DNA from 2 places in the Paenibacillus sp. HGF5 genome. Region 1 is predicted to be linked to the other one. Evidence: predicted binding sites of a transcription regulator. Region 1 holds the regulator's gene; the other holds the start of a gene.

Region 1 (4,681 bases):
ATGCAGTCCTGCGGCATTCCCGCCTTTAATATCTGTGGTCAGCTTATCTCCCACCATTACGGCCTGATCCGCCTCGACGCCTAACAGATCAAGTGCATGCTTGAATATGGAAACATCCGGCTTGCCTTTGCCGAAATCACCCGAGATAATAATGTGGTCAAAATAAGGGACCAGTTCGGGAACGCCATCAAGCTTCTCCTGCTGCAAATCCGGACTTCCGTTCGTAAGAAGCAGCAGCTTCACGTTACCCTGCAATTCCTTCAGCACTTCAAAGGTTTCTTCATATACATAAGGTCTTGTTCTGCGTTCCGCCGCAAATTGCGCTGCCAACGTCTCCGCCAACGCTTCATTATCAACGCCAAGGCGATGAAGTCCGCGCCGCCAGGATTCCTTACGATATACGGGAGCCAATTCTTGCAGCTTTCGGAATTCGGGCTGGGATCCTGCCGTAAAATTAGCCCACAAGCCCTCTCAAACGGATTGATTCCGATCATCTTGGTAAAAGCAAAAGTATCATAGGATTCATACAATGCTCTTGCTTCCTCCCGCACCGCGGCCAAAAGCGCGCCGGCATCAACGGCGGTTTCCGCCGCTCCGGCTTGGCATGTCACTTCAAACGCTTCTTCTACACTGCGTTCATCCCATAACAACGTATCGTCCAAATCAAACAAAACCGCAGCAATCGGCATTTCTCTCCCACTCCTCATATACATTGTGATCTACTCTATCGGGTTAGTTGTGCTCCACTGGAATTTGATGAGTTTTTGCGAACTCTTCCAATCTTTCGCCCATGGCTTTGGTATCGTAAAGATTCATCATACGGGAGAACACCCAGTTGCCTGCTTTTCCCTTGCCTTGGATCACGACGGAACCCGAAGCCAATTTGATCTTCTCGATATCGGATACGGCCAGACGGCGTTCCCGGTTGAACTTCATGGTCGACACGGAAGCGCGCTCAATCTTCAAATAAGGCTTGCGGAGAAATATCATGAGCGCCAACAGGATATACAAGCTGACGCCAACCCAATTCAATACATCATTGCTTCCGCCGGCTGCCTGTGAAGTTGCCGTTCCGAGAAGCGCATACAAACCGGCCAATGCAACAAGCACTAACGGAAGTACATACTTACGTCCCTTAAACACGTCATGCTTATCATTAATCGCAGAACCTTGATACGAGGTCAGCCCCTGCTTTTTGCGCTGTTTGTTAAGTTGCGACATATTTTTGCTGACTTTTCTTTCCCATGAACGTGACATTTGGTTCCCCCTGAACTCATATTCAAAATGTTTATAAACCATATAAACTTGGGGTAACCGTAATCGATTCTCCGAATGACCGTTACCCCAAGTATTATTATGCTATCCTTCTATCTGTTCACGGATCCGCTGAATATAATCGTTGAACGGTTAATCGACTAGTGCTTTAATCGCGGGCCGCCTTTTTGTTCGTTTTCATCAACCCATTCAATCGATTCCAGCTGTTGTCTAAAGTTACTGCGAATATTGTTAAGGTATAATTCCCGAAGCTCGGCCCGTTCTTTGAGCTCCTCCTCGGTCAACCCTTCATTCTTCTTCTTTCTTGCTAATACATTGATGCGTTCTACCAAAGTATCGATGTCCATGACTTCTCCTCCAATTTCGATATCATGTATAACTTAAACATGTGAAAAAGAGCTTGTCAAGGCAACTGCGCCCTTGCAAACTCTTCTAAGAACAAATAGGAACATATGATGCGCATAAACGAATACCGTCTATGGGGAGGTAATCTATAGTTATCTATTGTAAACGCGCGATTACGCGTAAATGATTCAATCTGACAAGCAGAATATGATGTGTCATTAAACAGGAAGTAACCAGCAGTATGTGGTGATTATATGGAGTATGAATGCCTATTGGTTAGCAGCAACGCCAAATCACCAAACCGGCAATGACAGCACTTCTCCAGCCTGTATGTCCGGACCCTTCAATCCGTTCATTCTTCGTATGCTATCCAGATATACGCGTGTATCCATATCCGCAGGTTTGTGAAGGGAAGCAATTCGCCACAAGCTATCGCCATATTGAACGATCACCTGCTTCTCTCCAGTCGGCTTCTCTGTCCCCCCGGCAAAAACGGAATATGCACCTGTCCAAAAGATGGCTACAATAAGCAGGGTGAACAGCAATTTATTCAAAGGGATCGAAGCTATCTTCGATTTCAAGTAAATGCCCCAAGTCTTCGATGATTGTTCTGTTACCACCGGAACGTTCTCATAAATGCTGCGGTATGTACTGTATTTCAACATGGAATCATCATCTCCCAAACAAGTGTTCTCTTATGGATTCATCTTAACACGAACACTTGTTTGATTCAATACCCAAAAGAACATTTGTTCTATTTTTATTTTAGAACTTATGTTTGTACGAACGGTAGTTCTATGTTATAATTTTCCCAAACGTTACTAAATGGGGTTGATACGGCATGTCGAAAATATCCAGCCGCCAGCTGGCGATCTTAGAGTTTATCCGCAACGAAGTTCGTAGCAAGGGTTACCCGCCTTCTGTCCGGGAAATCGGCGAGGCTGTCGGACTAGCTTCCAGTTCTACGGTCCATGGTCATCTGGACCGTTTGGAGAAGAAAGGCCTGATCCGCCGTGACCCTACGAAACCAAGAGCGATCGAGCTGCTTGGCCAAGAAGAATCCGAGAGCGCGAATCTGTTTACGCACACCATTGCCAGAGTGCCTGTCGTTGGTAAAGTCACAGCAGGCGTTCCGATTACGGCCATGGAGAACATTGAAGATTATTTCCCGCTCCCGCAGCATTATGTAGGCGACGATAAGGTGTTCATGTTGTCTGTAGTCGGCGACAGTATGATTGAAGCCGGTATTCACAGCGGTGACTACGTCATCGTTCGCCAGCAGCAAACCGCGGACAATGGTGACATTGTCGTAGCAATGACAGAAGAAGATGAAGCAACCGTGAAGACCTTCTACAAGGAGAAGGATCATGTACGATTGCAGCCGGAGAATCCTACCTATGAGCCGCTGCGCTTGAACCATGTAACGATTCTCGGGAAAGTGATCGGTCTCTTCAGGGACGTACACTAATTTCATAGATTTATGAATAAGAGGTTACCTTCCTTATTTGGATGGTAACCTCTTTTTTAGGACATGCACTAGAACGTTCCGATCTTACGCAACACTAGAACTAACGCATTTTGCCTAAGATCTAATTGATACATTCTTTCAGAAACATAATCCGTCGAACCTTCGCCTCCCGGTCCCTCGGTGGACTGCAGAACAAGCTTATTCTCCTTTACCTCGGGAGCCGTACCTGGTCTATAATATGAAAAGTAGGATACCAAGGACTCATCCTGAAATCGGAGCTGGACGGCTTTACCCGTTTCATGCTCTACGGCGAACGCATAGATTTGTATGCCATGACAGTCCCTATATTGCGGTGCGAGTATAAATACGTCGGCAGCTTGAAACGGCAGGCGAATCATATCAACCGGAGCAGATGTCGGTTGAATAAATGTAAGACCCTCCAGCGTAGTGACTTCATTTGTAACTTGGTTAGTACTATACTGCACGCTGTAGTTTCCGGTAAACGACCGATCCGTTTCGATACCGAAGCAGCTCGGCGCACCCAATGTCGTTATTTTTTCCTGTCCAACTGCAATAACGTTTAACCTTCCTTCATCCGTTACGCCTTGTGCCCGGATTGTCTCCTCCCTACCAGGAGGCATAGTCCCTCCTCTCTCTTGTTCCTCACTGCCAAAAGGCAATTGAAAGGCAATTAAAATAATCAGAAGCATAAACCCGCCAGCTAATCCAACTTGTAAGTATTTTCGACGTTTAGGTTTGCTGTAAGTGAAAATCACGGACCTATGCACGTTTTCTTTCATTACGGACGTGAACTTTTCATTTGAAAAAGGAGCTTTTTTAGCACGGTTGTACCAGTCTGGTTTATCCTCACTCATCGTTCTTCTCCTTCATTAAGTTTTGTACTTGTTTCCTGGCCCGATGCAATCTGGATTTTACGGTGCCTGTCGCAATATGAAGCAGCTCCGCAATTTCATGCATCGGCATTTCATAGTATAGGTCCAGCACCAACACTTCCCTAAGCTTGCTCGGCAAAGTCATAATCATTGCCCATATTTCATCCGTATACTGCTCGTCCAAATATTCCGCTTCCGCTGACCGGCTTGACGAACTGGCGGTAAGCTTGTCTTTAAGGATGACTTTCCGAAAGAAAAAAGCCTGTTTGTACCGGAACGCCGTATGTCGCGTGATCGTAAGCAGCCACGTTTTCAGCGTCGCCTGACCGCGAAAGGTATGTATGCCGTAATAGGCCTTAATAAAGGCTTCTTGTGCAATATCGTCTGCCAAGGCATGCTGTTTGGTCAAAAAATACGCATAATTCCACACATCATTTCCATATTCATTCATGATTTTATCCAGCGTCTGGCTGTCCATGGCCGTCATCTGCTTCAAGTATTCGAGCTCCAACCGATTCACCTCATCTAATTAGAGTCATGGAAGCGGGTAAAGGTTCCTTTTTTCGTAAAACAAAAAAGAATCTTCCCGTAGGTAAGGGAAGATTCTTTATGGACTAATATTAGTGCGTGACTGAACTGATTCTGTAGAATAATTATTTATATGTACCTGTCAGGAATATAGTGTCATCCCCTGTTATAT
Region 2 (4,681 bases), on a different contig from region 1:
CCTCGCCTGCTCTCCCAATATGACCGACGCTCTGCCCACGATGTTTTTAAGCTTGCGCGAAATATAGCCGTACCGCTTGGAGCTGAGCAGGATTTCACCCTGCAGCATGGGTGCGAGCCGATCCACGGTCGCTTCCGCTTCGCGCAGGCATTCCTCGGCGGTCAGGTCTCCCCAGCTTCGATGCTGCGATTGGAACTTGACGGCCATGCTGCTCAAGGCAGCATGGAACAGCTGTCCGATGTCGGGAGCCTGAAGCCTGTACAGCTGCCGATCTTTCAGCTTCAAGCCATGGGAGGCAAAATGGGAGAACGGGCAGGCAACAAAGCGCTCCATCCGGGATACGCTTGTCCGCAGCTTCGTTCCGTACAACTGTCTGCTGGTTTCCAGCTTGAGAGGCCGGGCTTCATTCCGGTAAGACAAGGAGGAGAGCATGGTCGTAAGGCGGGGCCGCAAACCCGGCTGCTCCGCATACCAGTTGTAAACATGCCACCACAAATCCGGGATCTCCTCCCCATTCCTCCAGTCGCGAAGCCGGCCGGCTAAATAAGCAAGCGTCTTGTCCGGACGGACCGCATAACCCCCCTGCTCAAGGGCCGATTGCCCGGCATGCGGTCTTGGAAACAAAAGCTCCTCTTCCAGCTGGAACATCATCTTCAGATGCCGCACCACCTCGGATGGCAGTAACGGCTTGCCTTCATCATCCGCTGCAGGGTAGCTGACCCACAGCTGTTTGCTGGCCGAAGTCAGCGCATTGTAGATCAGAAACCGTTCATCCAGCAGTCTTCGGGATATGCTCGGGGCAAGCTCCAGCCCGCGGTCTTCAAGACGAACTCGTTCCGGCTCGGTCAGGATGCCGTCATCCTGGAACTGGGCAGGGAGCACGCCGTCGTTAATGCCGAGGAGAAAAGCATATTTCACCCCGCCCGTCCGCGTCCGGTCCATGCTGCCGATGAGCACCTGGTCCAGAGACGGAGGCACAAGAGCCATTTTCATTTCCGTAAGTCCCGTACCCAGCACGCCGGTAAACAATTCGGTGCTTAGCTTCTCCGCGCCCATCATCTCGACGATTTGGTCGAGCAGGCCGAGCACGGCTCCCCATACCTGGCGATGTTCCCGGGCTTCCTCAGGGCGCCCGGCATCCAGTGCAGCCCGGCTTAACAGCTCCAGCTTCTCGGGCACAGCGCACTCCTCCAGCAGCCGATAGACCGCGGTGCTCTGATCCATCGCGCTCGCAGCCTTTTTCATCCGCTTCTCGAACGCATGCAGCGGTTCCGTTATCACCTTCCTGGCGTACTCGATCGCGGCCATGCCGTCCTGATTGCGGATCTCGCTTTCCCCCTCTTCTAAAGAGAGGCTCGGAATTCCCTTCCAGGGACGGCCATCCGTCCAGCGCGTGCCCTGGATCCCGGAGGCCAGCACATGGTTTTCCAGACGATCCATGTCCTCACGGGTAAGCGAACCGTCCAGCGGCAGCAGCAGATCCGTCTTCACGCAGCGGAATACGTCCTCATAACGCCACCGGCGACCGATGACATCAAGCGCAGAGCGAATGAACTCGACCAGCGGATGGTGAAGCTCGCTCCGCTTCTGATCGAGAAAATAAGGAACGCCGTATTCCCTGAACAAAGGACCCATCAGATGCTCATAGTCCCCCATATTCCGGACGAAAACAGCCATTTCGCGGTATCTTGCCCCTTCCTCCTGTGCCAGCCGCAGCATTTCGCGCAGAGCTCCTTCGATTTCGGCCCGGCGATGGCTGGCAGCGTGTAAAAGCAGACCTTTCCTCCCGCGGTTTGGACTGCTCGCTGTGTCTGGGCCTTCATCCGGTTCCGCCCAGCGTCTCTTCCGATCATAACCGCGCTCGAGATGGGCAAGCATGGAAGATTCCTGAAACCGCGGCAGAACATCGGGATGAAGAATGCGGTGCTCCGCCTCCAGCCCGATCTCATCGATAATCCCTTTGAGCTTTATGTACGTCACCGCAGTAGGATGAAAGAGATCCAGCTCATGCGGAACCGTCCCGTTCTTGTAAGGCTTATCCAGCGTCAGCGCGATCGTCACCCGCTTGGCGTGTGCGATGATCTCCCGCAGCACCCGGTACTCCTGCGGCGTAAAGCCGTGGAAGCCGTCGATCCAGATGTCGGCACGCTTGATATATTCCGATTCGGTCACACCCTCAGCCAATGAGACCAGCGTGTCTTCCTCATCCATGTAAAAGCGTGAAATTTCAAGCTCGAAATCGCGAAAGACCGTCACGATGTCCTCCAGCTTCCGCCGCAGCATCGGTGAATTCCCGGAGCCGGATACCATCTGTCCCAGCTGCTCCTCCACGCATGAGGCGTCAATGCAATAGCGCTTCATTTCCGTGTACAGCTCGCTCAGCTTGCCGACAAAGCCATGCTGCTCTCCCGAGGCACCGAACATGTGGAGCTCTTCCTTGCGCCTCCGCAGAATTTTATACAGGAGCATACGCTTTCCTTCCTCGCTGATCGCCACTTTCGCGGCTCCGCCGGTTTCCTGCATGACCCGGTAAGCCAGACGGCGGAAGCTAAGCACCTGCGCGCGCATCATTCCGCGAATGCCTCCCGCATTGACGAGCGCGTGCTCTGCTTCATAGGACCCTTGCTCCGGAACGATCAGGATCATCGGATCCCCCTTGGGATTATGCTCCAACCGTTCGATCATCTCTTGGCGGATCGACGTGCTCTTGCCGCTGCCCGACCTGCCGATAACAAATTGAACGCTCATGCTATGCCTCCTTTACATCTTGCCGAAAGAGACTCATTCACCTTCAAAACCAGCTGCTTATCAGGTGAAATCATGCCCTTTGAATCTAGTAGTTCAAGATCAAAAATGTATGTCAAATCTTGCGTGATGGTTCGACCCTATCAAAAAAGATGCTGATTACTAGTATAACATAAGTCCTGATTGGTGGAACATACGTTTGGATTTCATTCCCATTCCCAACGATTTCGGACATATAAAAAAGGACCCTGCCATCGTGGTTATCCACCATTGCAAGATCCTTTACATGAACCGCCAAACGGGGTTGTCTACAGTTTTGATTTGCTGCGCACTTCAAAGACGGCGAATTTCAAATAATGTCCCTCGTCGACCCCGAGAATTTGCGGATGGTCCTTGCCGGCCGCACGCCATTCCACCAATCTCAGAATTTTGCCGGCATCCTTCGCCGCATCCTGGATCGTCTCCAGGAACAAATCCGGCCGCATATGGTACGAGCAGCTTGCCGTAACCAGATATCCACCCTCGTTGACCAGCTTCATGCCGTGGAGGTTGATGTCCTTGTACCCGCGGCAAGCCCCCTTGACGGCCGACCTGGTTTTGGCAAACGCCGGCGGGTCCAGAATGACCACGTCCCAGGATCGCCCCCCGCCCGCGGTCAACGGTTTCGAGGTATCCACTTTCTGGTCCCCTTGTGCACGCAGCTCGCGCTCTTCCAAACCCTTTACCTGGCTGCGCAAATATTGGAAGGCGTCATCCACCACAAATTCCACGCGATCCTGGAATCCGTTCAATTCCACGTTCTCTTTGGCGCTTTCGATGGCATGCTCCGATATGTCGAGACAGGTGACTTTCTTGGCGCCGTATTTGCATGCATGCAGCGTGAAGCTGCCCGTATGCGAAAAGCATTCCAGCACCGTTGCGCCGTCCCAATACGGGAACGTAACTTCTTTTCCGCTTTTGTTCACCGGCAGGGTCTTCGTCTCGCCATCCCGCTCCACGGGCTGAAGCGTAATCCCGCTGCGGCTTCCCCAACCGGTCATTAACGGTTTGATGGATGCCCGGTTCTCCCGCTGATCAAAGAAATATCCGGTCTTCTGACCTTCTTCGATATCCACTTTGATCTTCAAGCCGTTCTCCGTCACGATGACGTGGCGGGGACACTCCCCGTAAAGAGTTCCCTTGCGCTGTTCCAGCCCTTCCAGTTCCCGGATGGAAACGTCGCTGCGCTCGTAAATTCCTTTCGGCTGTACCACTTCGACAAGCGCCTCCACGATGTCCGCACGGCATCGATCCATGCCCAGCGTCAGTAGCTGCACGACCAGCACGTCGGCAAAACGGTCCACGATCAGCCCCGGCAGAAAATCAGCCTCGCCGTATACCAGCCGGTAAGCATTCTCTCCTCCGATAAACCGCTCCCGGTGTTTCAGGCATTCCTGGAATCTGGCTGCGAAAAAAGCCTTGTCCATCGCCTCGACCGGCTCATACGAAACGGTGCGCACGGTGATTTGTGATAACGGATTGTAATACCCGGAGGCAAGAAAACGGCCTTGGTGGTTGAACACCGATACGATATCGCCCGGCTCGGGCTCGCCCTCGACAGAAGCAATCTCGCTTTTATACACCCAAGGGTGCCCCTGCTCCAGTCTCTTTTTTCGACTGCGCTCCAAAATAACCGATGGCACTGTATTTCACTCCTTAAAGTTATCCCCTGGTTTATTGCAATAGGCATGCATGTCCGCCAAGGGTCATATACGTAATTAAGAAAAACGTCGACCGACGTGCTTTCACAGTTACCCGACCGCGTGAAGAGATCGTTTTCTTGCGATGATCGATGACTTTCGGCTTTGCTGGAAACTCCGCTCCCACCTTATTTTACAAAAAGGAGAACATCATGCTATCCACGCTCTGGTTTCCCGTCTGTTATGGTCTTGTCCTG

Evidence for each region. The regulator LexA, encoded in region 1, represses DNA repair genes until DNA is damaged. The targets are predictions, from matches to a motif close to CGAACATATGTTCG.
Region 2: a site for LexA is predicted at 2,934-2,947, ahead of addB (helicase-exonuclease AddAB subunit AddB). Genes of this name have one in related genera too.

Annotation. Positions count from the first base shown of each region.
Region 1 covers NZ_AEXS01000184.1:34,715-39,395, forward strand. The annotation lists partial or broken gene HMPREF9412_RS31455 (HAD family hydrolase) at 1-689, opposite strand, end outside; gene HMPREF9412_RS31460 (hypothetical protein) at 733-1,257, opposite strand; gene HMPREF9412_RS31465 (DUF896 domain-containing protein) at 1,416-1,622, opposite strand; gene HMPREF9412_RS31470 (LysM peptidoglycan-binding domain-containing protein) at 1,914-2,285, opposite strand; gene lexA (transcriptional repressor LexA) at 2,462-3,088, shown strand; gene HMPREF9412_RS31480 (hypothetical protein) at 3,157-3,963, opposite strand; gene HMPREF9412_RS31485 (RNA polymerase sigma factor) at 3,956-4,468, opposite strand; gene HMPREF9412_RS31490 (stalk domain-containing protein) at 4,635-4,681, opposite strand, start outside.
Region 2 covers NZ_AEXS01000042.1:25,434-30,114, forward strand. The annotation lists gene addB (helicase-exonuclease AddAB subunit AddB) at 1-2,748, opposite strand, end outside; gene HMPREF9412_RS07400 (class I SAM-dependent rRNA methyltransferase) at 3,054-4,427, opposite strand; gene HMPREF9412_RS07405 (Na/Pi cotransporter family protein) at 4,637-4,681, shown strand, end outside.